DNA from 3 places in the Vibrio sp. EA2 genome. Region 3 is predicted to be linked to each of the others. Evidence: predicted binding sites of a transcription regulator. Region 3 holds the regulator's gene; each other region holds the start of a gene.

Evidence for each region. The regulator PurR, encoded in region 3, represses purine synthesis genes. The targets are predictions, from matches to a motif close to TNANGNAAACGTTTNCNTNA.
Region 1: purM (phosphoribosylformylglycinamidine cyclo-ligase) is a predicted target of PurR. The motif match lies at 3,123-3,142, and genes of this name have one in related genera.
Region 2: RXX31_RS03160 (formate--tetrahydrofolate ligase) is a predicted target of PurR. The motif match lies at 3,533-3,552, and genes of this name have one in related genera.

The regions. Positions count from the first base shown of each region.
Region 1 covers NZ_JAWLID010000003.1:280,767-285,962, reverse strand. Annotated here, with positions in the region: gene RXX31_RS09280 (DUF2066 domain-containing protein) at 1-604, opposite strand, end outside; gene RXX31_RS09275 (uracil-xanthine permease family protein) at 1,057-2,310, shown strand; gene upp (uracil phosphoribosyltransferase) at 2,400-3,026, opposite strand; gene purM (phosphoribosylformylglycinamidine cyclo-ligase) at 3,207-4,247, shown strand; gene purN (phosphoribosylglycinamide formyltransferase) at 4,422-5,069, shown strand; gene RXX31_RS09255 (class II glutamine amidotransferase) at 5,136-5,196, opposite strand, start outside.
Region 2 covers NZ_JAWLID010000001.1:694,798-699,993, reverse strand. Annotated here, with positions in the region: gene RXX31_RS03170 (chitinase C-terminal domain-containing protein) at 1-77, shown strand, start outside; gene glgC (glucose-1-phosphate adenylyltransferase) at 157-1,371, opposite strand; gene RXX31_RS03160 (formate--tetrahydrofolate ligase) at 1,733-3,481, opposite strand; gene RXX31_RS03155 (inosine/guanosine kinase) at 3,703-5,007, opposite strand; partial or broken gene RXX31_RS03150 (CreA family protein) at 5,137-5,196, opposite strand, start outside.
Region 3 covers NZ_JAWLID010000002.1:138,458-143,653, reverse strand. Annotated here, with positions in the region: gene cmoM (tRNA uridine 5-oxyacetic acid(34) methyltransferase CmoM) at 1-232, opposite strand, end outside; gene elyC (envelope biogenesis factor ElyC) at 347-1,132, shown strand; gene torR (two-component system response regulator TorR) at 1,223-1,933, opposite strand; gene torD (molecular chaperone TorD) at 2,198-2,845, shown strand; gene purR (HTH-type transcriptional repressor PurR) at 3,276-4,280, shown strand; cyclic di-GMP riboswitch class I at 4,549-4,637, shown strand; gene RXX31_RS04965 (TfoX/Sxy family DNA transformation protein) at 4,754-5,196, shown strand, end outside.

The DNA of each region.
Region 1 (5,196 bases), on a different contig from region 3:
CCTGAGTTTTTACCACCAACACAGCATCTACCGGGTAACGTTGGCTGGCCTTGGCAATCGGCTCAGCAAAACCACCCCATAGATCGGAAACGTTAACACCAGTCACATCATCAAAGTCCCCGACAGGAAAAGTGATTGGTAACCCTCGAGCTTCAGCAGCGGTGTGCAATGCAGAAACCTTCGGTGAGTCTGAGTGCTCCCAAGCAATGGTACGTTCATACGCTTGCTCTTCAATCGCCCAGACGAGAATATTGGCGCGGTGAGCAGACCAAGATGGCAACTGCGCCTGCGTAAGAAGAGAATGAATCTGACCACTGCTGAAACGCATTTTCAAACTTGGTTGGCCATCCACTTGACCGTAACCAAGTTGAGAAATATAGCGCGAGCTTGAGCTTAACGCCTTTTGAATAATCGGATTGCTTAAAGAGGATTGAGAACCAGTCGCTCGAACAATTACCTCTTTCATACCTTGTTCACGAGCCAAAGACTCGCCGTTGTTTTGCTCACTGTCGATAACCACTTCAGCACGATAGATATCTACCTGTGTTAATGCGTAAACGGGCAGGGACAACCAACCTATCAGTAAAAGAGCTAAATAGCGCATAGTTTCATTTTCCTCTAATTAAGAGAAAGCATAATAAGCAACTATCAAATCTTGAGCAAGGCGAGTCATAGACAAATGGCTTAAAATTCAATCAACTTACGCTATTTGCGGCCCAGTGTTCAGAGTCGACTCACCTGCCATCCTTTTTCTTATCAATCAATGTGCGTATTCAAAAAGTCAATTCGTCTGTGTTCCAGATAAATGAACATCTCCTTGCCGACATTACTTGTTCCGATATAAGCCACACGTAATCACATCTTTTAGTTTGCGCATAATCCAATAAAATATGAATTTTGGTTAGTAAAACAGGCACTTTTGTAAGAAATTGGCTCTAAAAGCCTATTTTAGCCACTTAAAATCAGCGAAAAGTTTGATCTGACCATTGTCGCAAACGTTTGCTGAGTGATATTATTCGCCGGATTTGTCTGCGTATCTTTAAATAGGAAATGATTATGAAAAATGCGTTACAAGGCGCTCAGATGCTCTTTGTCGCTTTTGGTGCTTTGGTACTCGTGCCACTTCTGACTGGCCTTGATCCAAACGTTGCACTCTTCGGCGCCGGTGTCGGTACCCTCCTCTTCCAATTAATCACTAAACGTTCTGTTCCAATTTTCCTGGCCTCTTCTTTCGCGTTTATTGCTCCTATTATGTTCGGTATCCAAACTTGGGGTATTGGTGCAACAATGGGCGGCTTAATGGCAGCAGGTATGGTTTATGTTGCTCTAGGCGCGGCGATTAAAGTTCGTGGCGTTGGCTTTATCCATAAGATTTTGCCACCTGTGGTTGTTGGCCCAGTGATTATGGTAATCGGCCTAGGTCTAGCACCAACAGCAGTGAATATGGCGATTGGTAAAACTGGCGATGGTGCGGCTCAACTGGTTAACGGTGACGCTGCGATGATCATTTCAGCGGTATCACTGCTTACGACTATCGCACTAAGCGTATTTGCTAAAGGCTTTCTAAAACTGGTACCGATTGTAGGCGGTATCTTGGCAGGTTACTTAGTGTCTCTTGCGTACGGCGTTGTTGATTTTACTCCAGTCGCTCAAGCTGCTTGGCTCGCAATGCCAAACTTCACGACACCAGAATTCAACATCAATGCCATCCTATTTATGATCCCTGTTGCGATCGCTCCCGCTGTAGAACACGTTGGTGATATGCTGGCGATTTCAAATGTAACTGGCAAAGACTACCTCAAAAAACCTGGTCTGCACCGCACAATCGCGGGTGACGGGGTAGCCACTATGGCTGCAGCTATGGTTGGTGCGCCGCCGAATACAACGTACAGCGAAGTAACTGGCGCAGTAATGCTAACCAAAGCCTTCAACCCGAAGATCATGACATGGGCAGCAGTGACGGCGATTGTTTTGGCGTTGGTGGGTAAACTAGGTGCTATCCTTCAAACTATCCCAGTTCCAGTAATGGGCGGCATCATGATCCTTCTGTTTGGTTCTATCGCAACCGTGGGTCTGAACACATTGATCAAAAACCACGTAGATCTGCATAAGTCGCGTAACCTGGTTATCGTTGCGGTTACGCTCGTATTCGGTATCGGTGGCATGGCTTTCGGTATTGGCGAATTCAGCCTACAAGGCGTTAGCTTATGCGGTATCGTGGCAATCATTCTTAATCTCGTGCTTCCTCATGACCTAGGTGAAAACCATGTGGTAGATAACGCTCAGATCGAAGAAGAAAACTCGAACTAATTCGTCACTTCAATTCGACACATACAAAAAAGGCTTGGTATTGACCAAGCCTTTATTTTTTTGCATTGATTCAGCGTGATTTTTGGCGCTTATTTAGTACCGAAGATCTTATCACCCGCATCACCTAGACCAGGAACGATGTAACCTTTGTCGTTTAGTTTCTCGTCGATTGCAGCCGTGTATAGCTCAACATCTGGGTGCGCTTTCTCTAGTGCTTCAATACCTTCAGGAGCCGCGACCAGAACAAGTACTTTAATCTGGTTACAACCTTTCTCTTTCAGAAGGTCGATAGTTGCAATCATAGAGCCGCCAGTTGCTAGCATTGGATCCACAACCAGTGCGATACGCTCATCAATGTTAGAAGCAAGCTTATTAAAGTAAGGTACTGGCTCAAGCGTTTCTTCATCACGGTAGATACCTACTACACTGATACGTGCACTTGGCATATGCTCAAGAACACCGTCCATCATGCCTAGACCAGCACGCAGGATTGGCACGACGGTTACCTTCTTACCTTTAATCTGGTCAACTTTTACTGGACCGTTCCAACCTTCGATAGTAACTTTCTCTGTTTCAAAGTCTGCTGTCGCTTCGTAAGTGAGTAGGCTACCGACTTCGGTCGCTAACTCACGAAAACGTTTTGTGCTGATGTCACCTTCTCTCATTAGACCAATTTTATGTTTTACTAGAGGGTGTTTTACTTCAACAACTTTCATGTACATCTCCGGCTATAATAGGCAATATTTAAATAAACCTTCAGATTATACACGATTTCCGCAGGGAAAGCAGGATATATAACTAAAGAAAAAAACTAACGCAAACGTTTGCTATCTGTATTTAAGCACTGGTAGAATAGCGCCGTTTTCATATCCAACTTAAATACCGAGGACTTCCCTGTGAGTGGTAATAACTCTTCTCTTAGCTATAAAGACGCTGGTGTTGATATTGATGCAGGCAACGCGCTTGTAGATCGTATTAAGGGTGCAGTAAAACGTACTCGTCGCCCTGAAGTGATGGGTGGTATCGGTGGTTTTGGCGCTTTATGCGAATTGCCGACAAAATACAAACAACCTGTATTGGTTTCTGGTACTGACGGCGTAGGTACAAAGCTTCGCCTCGCACTGGATATGAACAAGCACGACACTATCGGTGTCGACCTGGTTGCAATGTGTGTAAACGATCTTATCGTACAAGGTGCAGAACCATTGTTCTTCCTTGATTACTACGCAACAGGCAAGCTGGATGTCGATACCGCAGCAGACGTTGTTTCTGGAATCGCAGATGGCTGTTTGCAAGCAGGTTGTGCCCTAATCGGTGGCGAAACGGCTGAAATGCCAGGCATGTACGAAGGTGAAGACTACGACGTAGCTGGCTTCTGTGTTGGCGTTGTAGAAAAAGAAGAAGTGATCGACGGTACGAAAGTAGCGGCGGGTGATGCGCTTATCGCAGTAGGCTCAAGTGGCCCTCACTCAAACGGTTACTCTCTGGTTCGCAAGATTCTGGAAGTTTCTGGCGCAGACAAAAACGAAATGCTAGAAGGCCGCACTATCGGTGAGCATCTTCTAGAACCAACTAAGATTTACATCAAATCAGCACTTAAAATGATTGAGAAGCACGACATCCATGCTATTTCTCACATCACTGGTGGTGGTTTCTGGGAAAATATCCCACGCGTTCTTCCTGAAGGCACTAAAGCAGTAATCGACGGGAACAGCTGGGAATGGCCAGTGATTTTCCAATGGCTACAAGAGAAAGGGAACGTTGAAACTCACGAAATGTACCGTACATTCAACTGTGGTGTTGGTCTAATCGTTGCCCTTCCTAAAGATCAAGCGGAAGCTGCGGTTGCCCTTCTGCAAGAAGAAGGCGAAAACGCATGGGTGATTGGTGAAATCGCTCAAGCAGAAGCAAATGAAGAACAAGTTGAAATCAAGTAACTTGCGATTCTCGCTCAAAAAGTAAAAGAATGAGGACGCTATGTCCTCATTTTGCTATCTGGAACTCGAAAACCATTTCAATAGTAGGTGATATCAACGCCAACAATGAGATAATCATTCTTGCGTGCATTGGTATCCTTTAAAAACCTACATTAGTAAGGCAGTCTCAACATCATGAAAAATATAGTGGTCCTCATTTCTGGTAGTGGCAGTAACCTACAAGCGATATTGGAAGCGTGTGAAGCAAATATGCCTAACGCTCAAGTCGCTGCCGTTTTCTCAAATAAAGCGGATGCTTACGGATTAGAGCGCGCGAAACAATTTAATGTTGCAGGCCATTTTGTCGACCCAAAGGCATTTGATTCACGTGAAGCATTTGATGCAGAACTAATGAATCAAATCGACCAGTACCAGCCTGATGCTGTCATTCTTGCTGGTTACATGCGTATACTCAGCAGTGAATTTGTTCAACATTACATGGGTAAGATGATCAACATTCACCCTTCGCTACTGCCAAAGTACCCAGGATTGCACACTCACCAACGTGCGATTGACGCTCAAGATAAAGAGCACGGCACCAGTGTTCACTTCGTAACGGAAGAACTAGACGGTGGGCCGGTTGTTCTACAAGCAAAAGTGCCGGTATTTGCAGAGGATGATGCCAATACCCTAGCCGCTCGTGTTCAAACTCAAGAGCACACCATCTACCCTATTGTCACTAAATGGCTTGTTGAAGACAGATTAAAGATGCAAGACGGCAAGGCTTGGCTAGATGGCAAACAACTTGGTGCTCATGGCTATGCTGCCGCTGAGGAAGAGTAACGTACTCCGACAAAATCAAAAAAGGCAGTCTTAATGACTGCCTTTTTATTAGTTGGAAAATCTCAGTTATTCAAGAGGTTCCGTCGGTGCCTGACTTGCTACTTTCTTTGGTGCGAAAGCGACATCT
Region 2 (5,196 bases), on a different contig from region 3:
TGGTATATCAAGCAAACTGGTGGACGTCTTCTGTGCCGGGTAGCGATGGTAGTTGGTCTACAGTATGTAATATCTAAGATTTATTCCTGACAACTAACGCAAAAGCGCACGATATCAATCGTGCGCTTTTTTGATTAAGCAAAAATTGTCGAACAGTTAAAACGTATAACTTTCAGGAACAACGACAATCCCTTTCTCTGAAATTCTGAATCTCTTGGCGTCTTCAACTTTATTAAGCCCGATCTGTGTGTTCGGCGGAATGCGCACGTGCTTATCGATAATACAGTTCACTAGCTGACACCCTTCACCGACTTCAACATCATCGAAAAGAATGCTGTCTACCACGGTCGCGCTGTCGTTAATGCGAACGTTGGAGGAAATAATGGAGTGTTGTACTGAGCCACCAGAATTGACCACGCCATTGGCAATGATAGAGTTGATGAAAATGCCTTCATTACCTGTTGCGGATGATACGGTTCGCGCAGGTGGGAATTGGGGTTCATAAGTACGAATAGCCCAGTTTGACTGGTATAAATTCATTGGTGGTACAGGTTCTAGCAGATCCATGTTCGCTTCAAAGAACGAGTCAATTGTACCGACATCTCGCCAGTAGCAGTCTTTATCTACGCGTCCTTTGCTTCCGCAGAATTTATAAGCGTACACAGACTCGGTATCGATTAATTTCGGAATGATGTCTTTACCAAAGTCATGGCTGGATTGTTCGTTGTTGGCATCTTCTCTCAGTGCGTCTTTCAGGACATCCATATCAAAAATATAAATACCCATTGAGACGAGGCTTTTCGATGGATCATCAGGCAGAGTAGGAGGGGTCTCAGGTTTCTCGATAAATGATTTAACTAATCCATTTTCCTCGGTTCCCATCACACCAAATGCAGAAGCCTCTTCTACAGGGACATCCATACAAGCCACCGTCAGTTTAGCGCCTTTCTCTTTATGCTCTTCAAGCATTGCCGCGTAATCCATTCGGTAGATATGATCACCGGACAATACCACTACGTAATTTGCATCATTACGGGACAATAGCCATAAGTTGTGGTAAATCGCGTCGGCAGTACCTTCATACCATGCACCACCTTTGCGCATCTGAGGCGGAATAGCAGTAATGTACTCACCAAGCTCGGGATTAAAGATCGACCAACCATCACGAAGGTGCTTCTGTAAAGAATGAGACTTGTATTGAGTTAGGACTAATATTTTTCTTAAACCTGAATTAAGGCAATTAGTTAGAGTGAAATCGATGATGCGATACTTACCGCCAAAAGGCACGGCAGGTTTGGCGCGGTCATCAGTAAGTGGGCTAAGTCTGGAGCCCACACCTCCAGCTAAAATTACGGCGAGTGCGTCTTGCATAGTGTTCCCTTTCCCTTGTATTACATGACCCAAAATAGTGCTGAACCGGGGAGAGATGGTTTTGAGCAAACGAATTTTTGAATGACATGTACTGGTGTGTTTATGTTCTATTGCAACTTTAGTACAAGAATCGAGCCATAGAAAAAATAACGAAAAATCAAAGGGATTTATTTGAAAACTTACAAGTAACGCACTGTTTTAGGGAAGAGTAATAATAGCTCGCATCATTGTGGTGCAAAAGGTTAGTTGGTCAAAATGGTTAACAATTTACATTGTAAAGCATTGCCAAAACAATAAGATATAGAGAGCGGTGTACGCTCTCTAAAATAAACATTAACCAAAATGTTGAGATGAGGTATCGTTACGACAAGCCGATAATGTTGCCGTCGTCATCTAAATCCAAATTGATAAATGCAGGTTTGTCCGGAAGGCCTGGCATTGTCATTACACTACCAGATAGCGCATAAATGAATCCCGCGCCAGCACATAAACGTAACTCACGTATAGGAACGGTAAATCCATGTGGTGCGCCTTTGATAGCAGAATCAGTAGTGATAGAGAGCGGCGTTTTTGCAATACACACCCCAAGGTCGTTAAAGCCTAATTGTTCAAATCGGTTGAGCTGTTCGAGGCTTAACTCGCTCAGTTCAACATTTGATGCTCCATAACCAGCCTCACAAACCGACATCAATTTCTCTTTCAGTGATTGTTCTTTTGTGTAAAGCGGACGGAAATTAGTTTGACTATTACATGCCTCTACCACAAATTGAGCAAGTTCTACTGTACCTTCGCCACCGTTTGAAAAAGCGTTACTGATGGCAACATTCACACTTGGGTCATAATCACGAATCAACTGACGCAGTGTTGAGAGCTCCTGTTCACTGTCTTGCGGAAATTGGTTAATAGCAACAACAGCGGGAAGACCATATTTCTTTACGTTATCGATATGCCACTTCAGGTTTTCAAATCCGGCTTCTAATGCTGGTTTATCTGGGTTAAATATGGAATCTGGAATAGCGACGCCCGGACGAAGATCATAATGTCCGGAATTCGCTTTAATACCACGCAGAGTCGCCACGATAACCACACAGTCGGGAGCGTGGTGTGCAGCTGCCGCTTTAATATTACAGGCCTTTTCTAAACCCATGTCTGATCCAAAGCCAGCTTCGGTTACGGTGTAACTAGAAAGTTTTAGTGCAATCTCATCAGCGATGATAGAAGAATTACCATGAGCAATATTCGCAAACGGACCTGCGTGAATAAGAGTAGGGACACCTTCTAACGTCTGCATCAGTGTTGGTGCAATAGTTTCTTTCAACGTGACAGCCATTGCTCCGGCGACCTGAAGATCTTCCGTTGTGACTGGCTGACCGTCCAAGTTATAAGCGACAACGATCTGTCCGATTCGTTTGCGAAGATCTTTTAGATCTTTAGCGAGTGCGATGATTGCCATGAGTTCTGAGGCTGCAGTAATGTCGAACCCTTCGCTTCGCTCGATACCGTTAATGGTTTTTTCTGGTTCGTTTAAACCAATGGTCACCATGCGTAAGCTGCGGTCATTATGATCCATCACCCGTTTCCACGTGATACTGTTGATATCAATTTTCAACGCTGTTAAACCGGTGCGAGCTTCAAATGCGTCATAGCCTTCACGTTGTTCGTGGTAAAGGCGAGCATCTAGCGCTGCTGAGGCGAGGTTATGCGCGGCGGTGACGGCGTGAATATCACCCGTTAAATGTAAGTTTAACTCTTCCATTGGTGCAACTTGAGAGTAACCACCGCCAGCTGCCCCTCCTTTGACGCCGAATACGGGTCCCATAGAAGGCTGTCTGATACAGGCCATTACGGATTGGTTTAGCTTTGCTAACCCTTGTGCCAGTCCAATCGTAGTAACTGTTTTACCTTCTCCAAGTGGTGTTGGCGTGATAGCCGTGACTAAGACTAACTTACCGTCTTTATTTTCTTTCAGACGGTTCAGACACTTAGGATGCACCTTGGCTTTGTGTTTACCGTGGGTGTCATATTCGTCAGGCAGTAATCCCGCATTCGCGGCAATCGTATCAATAGAGGATAAAGGGGTGTTTCGGCAAATTTCAATGTCAGACTGCATGGATGCTCCCAAAGTGGCTAACCCGTGTTGCATAAAGCGATGGCATTGCGGTTACGCAATCGTTTGCGCGAGAATAATACTGGTAAAAAACCAACTGTAAAGAATTTAATGCGATTTACTGTGCTGCATACTAGCAAAAACAACTAAACACTGCTCTAGATCAAAACAAAAAGGCCACCAAATGGTGACCTAGGTATGCTTTTACTCTGAAACGCTAGTTTTTAGCGATCCCAGTATGCTTCTTCTAAACTGTCTTCGCGTTCTGGCAGCGCACGAGATAGGCGAGGAGAGTGTTGAGTCAGCACCTCGTAACTCACTCGGTTTGCATATTTACAAATTTGGGAAAGCGAAGAGTAGGTTAAACAACGCACTTCGTGCTTTTCTGAATTTGGCACTTCTTTTTGGTGGAATGAATTTGCGGCCATATCGTGCAAAAGAGCGGAAAGTGCTGCATCACCCGCACCATTTGTATTCTTAATTTCTAGCGGACCACCTAAATAAGGGCCAATGTGAGAATACACTTTCATCCCATTTTGGCAATCAGACTTACGCATCGCTCGGCTGAATTCATATTGATTGAACTCTCCAATTGCGCTATCCAAAATGTCATGTGTGGTTTCGCGTTTCACTTTTTCGTCAGTGTAACCTGCCATGTATAAGCCATTTGGACCTGCGGTACATAATACTAAGTCAACCCAGTCTAGGGCTTTGTCTGCCGCCGCAAGGGGATCGCTTAATCCAGTTAGCGCCGCGCCTTCCTCTTCATTCATCGCAACCACAGATACATTTTTACGAATGTATTCCTGCCACCACTCTTCATTACCTTCGATTACGTACTTTGTTCCCAATGTTAGGACAACAGGAACGTCATGCTGGTGAGCGAAATCGATGGCTTTCTGTACCGCTTGTGGCATCGGGTCTTCTTTTTTGCCACGCATTAGATAAGACGACACCACCAATGCTGAGGCTTTGCTGAATACCTCTTGTGGAATACTATCCGGTAGAAGTTGGTTCATGTGACCTTCGTTAATAGCAAAGGTGCGCTCGCCGTCTTGAGAGATAAGGGTATAGCATCGACCAATAGGGCCATCTACCGTTTGTAGGTGGTTAAGGTTCATACGAGAAGAGGTTCGGCATAGATATCGGTATGCAAAAGATCCTACTTGAATGTTCTTAGACATGACGCCTAGAAGTACCGACTTACTGTCTGCAAGTACCGAATAGTTGTGCAGAGTATTCCCGATGGTATCTCCAGGGTATTGATGAGCAATAAGGCCTTGTTCAACCAGCTCTTCGTAAAGTGCGTCAGCTTTGCTCTCTTCAAGAACGAGAGAATGTCCTTTACTTAAGTTGTATTTTTCTAAAAACGCATCGTCTACACGTGCTTCGATATCGACGATGGTTTGGCCTACCCCGACAACCGTTGGACGATATAACTTTGGTGTTTGTCGAATTTGGTTAACGATTGGATCACGAGCGTGAGTTGGAAAGTAGTGTTTAGATTTACGCTGGCCGGGAAACTTCATGCTTGTTCTTGAGTGAGAAAAAAAAGAGGCCGGATTGTATCACACAAAAATGAAATAAAATTGATCCTGTTGCAATAAAACATGCCCACCAGCACATTTGGTGGGCATTGATGAAGAGTTAAACAGAGATTAGTTGGTTTTTTCTACAGTGGGCTCGACGTAAGCTTTCGTTCCCCACAGCGGTACCGT
Region 3 (5,196 bases):
ATAGATCACATAAAGCGACACGATGTCCGAGCTTAGCAAGCTTTTGAGACATTTGTGCTAAACCACCACCTGCATCCAAAACGTCTAGGGGTTGCTGGTCGGCCTCTAATTCACTTAGAATCTGTAGAAAATCTTCCCACACAATGATTTGGCGGATCTCCCCTTTGTCGGAGCCGTAAATATTTTTTGCAAATTTGTGGGCGATATCGTCGAAATTGCGGTCTTCTGTCACTTCTGCTGGGTTATCATAACGGATTGTGCCGCTATTCTGGCACAAGGAAAGCAGGAATAAAGAGGAATACCCTCATTTTTATTTTCAATTGATGTTTTTTCGGACTATTTATGTATGTTTGAGCTGAAAAAAGTAGTGTCAGCTTTGCTCATGCCCTTACCAGCATTACTGCTGATAGGATTATTGGGTCTTGCTCTCATTAGTTTTACCACTAAGCGTAAAACCGGCTGCTTCGTTGTTTTATTCTCTTTTGTCGGCATTTTTCTTGTTGCCTTCCAGCCTGTTTCAACCAAGCTTCTTATGCCACTGGAACGCGAGCATAAAGCGTTTCTTCCCGTTTCCGGAACCATCGACTACGTAATGGTGTTAGGCAATGGCCATGTTATCGATGACGAAATTCCACCGACTTCCCAGTTAAGTCGTGCCGCACTGATGCGTTTAACCGAGGGAATCCGGATTTTACGTATGTATCCTGGGGCCAAATTAATTTTGTCTGGCTATGATGGTGGCTCTGAAATCAGCCATGCGCGTATGATGGCGAACGTGGCTCTGGCGCTCGGTGTGGCGAAATCCGATATTATTTTACTGGAAGATGCGAAAGATACCTGGGAAGAAGCTCGTCAGGCTGCAGCGTTTGTTCAGCAAAAGGAAATTGTTTTGGTTACCTCCGCCAGCCATATGAGCCGGGCGCTGTATGAATTTAACGCAGCAGGAATTAAACCCATCCCGGCGCCGACAAACTTCCTAGCCATCGAAGATGTTAATCAACCTTGGGACAAATACTCACCGAAAGCGCGTTACTTAGAGCAAACCGAATTATTCTGGCATGAGTATCTTGGCAGTATCTGGCAACGCTTGCGTGATACGGTAGGACAAACGCCGATGGTCGAGCCTCAATAGCGGATGCTTTGAGTGGATGACAGAAGGTCATTTAACGGAACAAAAAGGAGAGCAACGGCTCTCCTTTTTGTTGTGCTTGTGTTTTGAGTATTAATCACCAGCAAACATATAGCCTTCCCCATGAACGGTAACAAAGATTTGCGGGTTCTTAGGGTCAAATTCCATCTTCGCACGCATGCGTCTAATTAAGACGTCAATTGTGCGGTCATTTGGCGCATCCACACGATGGCTGATCATATTCAGAATTCGTTCCCGACTCAGCACCTGATTCGGGTACGAAGACAACGCAACCAATAGCTCGTACTCCGCCTTGGTCAGTTTGACCGGCTCACCGTTGCGGCTCAACGCTCGACGTTGAATATCAAACGTCCACTCGCCAAAACGGACAATATGCTGTTCGTTAGTTTCGTTCACTTTGTTTGAGCCATTGCGTGCATTCGAAATACGCCACAATAAGTTTTTAACGCGAACTAATAATTCTCTGAGTTCAAAAGGTTTGGTGACATAGTCGTCCGCCCCCATTTCCAGACCAACGATTTTGTCGATGCTATCCGTGCGTCCTGTCACTAATATGATACCAATATCCGATTGGCTACGTAATTCACGCGTAAGCATCAGGCCGTCTTCACCCGGCAAGTTAATATCCAACATGATAAGGTCAACGTCACCAGCTTGCAGCACTTCACGCATTTGCATGCCGCTTTCGGCCTCACTGACTGTGTACCCTTCATTTTGGAAATAACCCGCCAGCTTACTGCGAGTTACAACATCATCTTCTACGACTAATACGTGATAGCTCATTTACACCACTTTCTGTCATTTATTATTCGAGATGTATTCTATTCATAACTATTAACATTTCTAGTCATGGGCGGGCTAAAAAGCAAGATTTAATGATTTTGTTGATTCAAAACAAGCTTACTGAACCCTGTTAATAAATGGACATATTTCTCTATAAAACATCATAGTTATAGTTACTGCTGTTCATTTTAATTGATTACACTTAAGGGACATCTGAATTTGATTTTGTGGTGCCAGAAACAGAGCATCATTCAGGAGCCTAAAATGCAAGAAGTGAAAGCTTTTAATGAAAAACGCGCCGAGATCTACTGGTGGTTTTCTAGCTTATTCGCTAAAGAACTGACAGCCAAAGAATTGGAGGCTTACCATAGTGTCGAAATTCGTAGCTTTTTGGCGGGCTTAGGTGAAAATGAATCTCTCAAACCCGCAATTGATCGCCTTGTTGACGCGTTGAATCGCTTACAAGACCGTGAAGATGCGCAACTAGAGCTTGCTGCTGATTTTTGTGAGCTGTTCTTAAAGACAGAAAAGTACGGCGCACTTCCTTACGCTTCGATGTATATCGGCGAATCAGGTTTGCTCAATGACAAGCCAGCAGAAGAGATGGAAAGATTGATGGCGGAGTTTGGTGTCCAAGTTGACGACAGCCTGAAGGAACCCGCCGACCATTTAGCGGTAGAGCTCGACTTCTTAGGTAATATGATCATTCGCTCTAATGAGTTTGAACAAGAAAAACACATGGAAGAAGCCTTCCTAAAACAAAATGAATTCATCCAAGGCCAACTCATGTCCTGGTTACCACAGTTCGCACAAAAATGTCAGCAACTGGATGAATTTGGCTTCTATGCCAGTGTCTCGCAACTATTAATTGCATTTTGTAAACTGGACAGCGCTTACCTTCTTGGTGAATAATTGCCGCCTATTTTAGGGAGCCTGTCGATGAGGTTCCCTATATTTTATTCGTTAACGATTAAAATTGTTCCGAGCGCTCGCTTTTTAGCAATCAAAATGTGACTTCCGAGACACAAAACCATTGCTGAAATTATTGCCAGCCTGCCCGCATAGGGCTAAAATGTGAACGCAAACGATTAAATATGATTTTATGTAAACCGCTGAAATAAAGCGGTTTTTGTGTTTTCTTAATAGGTTGTTGACCTTTCTGCACTCAGTTGAAGAAAGTTGCTTTATCAACCGCTGTTGCTACTTACCCTCTACCGACTTCGGAGTAACCACTGCTAAACATACTCAGCGCCATTAATTTTGTTGCGCTAAGTTTACACAAGACACGCAGCACAAGGTTTAGTCCCTCGGTATATTAGTAGCTCGATACAGGACACCATTTATGGCCACTATAAAAGACGTCGCTCGATTAGCCGGCGTTTCTACCACAACAGTTTCGCACGTTATCAACAAAACGCGTTTTGTTGCAGAAGCAACGCAAGAAAAAGTAATGAAAGCTGTTGATGAGCTTAACTATGCACCAAGTGCGGTAGCTCGTAGCTTGAAATGTAACTCAACTCGGACTATCGGTATGTTGGTAACGCAATCTACCAACCTATTCTTCTCCGAAGTCATCGATGGTGTAGAGAGTTACTGTTACCGACAAGGCTACACACTAATCCTGTGTAACACTGGTGGTATCTATGAAAAGCAAAGAGATTACATCCGCATGCTCGCAGAAAAGCGTGTAGATGGCATTCTGGTGATGTGTTCCGACTTGACCGAAGAACTTAAACAAATGCTCGATCGCCATTCTGATATCCCAAAAGTTGTTATGGATTGGGGCCCAGAGAGCTCCCAAGCCGATAAAATTATGGACAACTCAGAAGAAGGTGGATATATCGCGACTAAGTACCTGATTGATAATGGTCATACCGATATTGCTTGCTTGAGTGGCCACTTTGAGAAACTCGCATGCCAAGAGCGTATCGCTGGATTCCGCCGCGCCATGGCAGAAGCGAATTTACCGGTAAACGAGGACTGGATTCTTGAAGGTAACTTTGAATGTGATACCGCTGTTTTGGTCGCAGACAAAATTACTGCCATGGAAAAACGTCCAACGGCCGTATTCTGTTTCAATGACACCATGGCGCTCGGTTTGATGAGCCGTTTACAACAAAATGGTATCAAGATTCCAGAAGAGATATCTGTCGTCGGTTACGACAACATCGAGTTGGCAGAGTATTTCTCGCCACCACTGACAACGATCCACCAACCGAAGCGGCGTGTCGGTAAAAATGCTTTTGAGATTCTACTTGAACGTATTAAAGACAAAGAGCACGAGAAACGCATTTTTGAAATGCAGCCAGAGTTGGTCATTCGAAATACGGTCAAAAAACTCAATTAATTACTAATAAGCGCTCGCCAGAGCGCTTATTTTTCACGTTAAAAATTATCTTTTTTCGTCGTTTGTGTTCACTACAATCAATAAACATTTTATAAGTTGCTGTTTTGTATAAACACGAGCTCCCTCACATAGCCTTACAACCTGTGCTCAGTCTTCAATCTCAATTATGAAACCACAACCATAATATAAGGGCGTTTTACTGAAGCAACATCACATTTTGATCTCTGAAACGTGATGTTAATTCAAGATAAAAAGTATTCTCTACGTGTCACGCACAGGGCAAACCATCCGAAAGGATGGGACGCAAAGCTTCCGGCCTTAACCATGTTTCTAATGGAAGGTAGCGGGGTTACCGATGGCAAATATGCGTATAATGAGTTTACTCTATAATGACATTGTTCCTGCATGTATTTGCTATTCTCTCGGACCTGACTTTTGGTGGCGTAATATTAATTACACCGAGATAACACATAATGGATAAACCGATACTCAAAGATTCTATGAAGCTATTTGAGGCACTTGGTACGATCAAGTCGCGCTCAATGTTTGGTGGCTTCGGACTTTTCGCTGATGAAACGATGTTTGCACTGGTTGTAAATGATCAACTTCATATACGAGCAGACCAACAAACTTCATCTAACTTCGAGAAGCAAGGACTAAAACCGTACGTTTATAAAAAACGTGGTTTTCCGGTCGTTACTAAATACTATGCGATTTCCAACGACTTATGGGAATCCAGTGAACGCTTGATAGAAGTCGCGAAGAAGTCTTTAGAACAAGCCAATTTAGAAAAAAAGCAACAAGCCAGTAGTAAACCTGACAGGTTAAAAGATCTGCCAAATTTACGACTAGCCACAGAACGAATGCTTAAGAAAGCTGGCATTAAATCAGTTGAACAACTTGAAGAAGCTGGCGC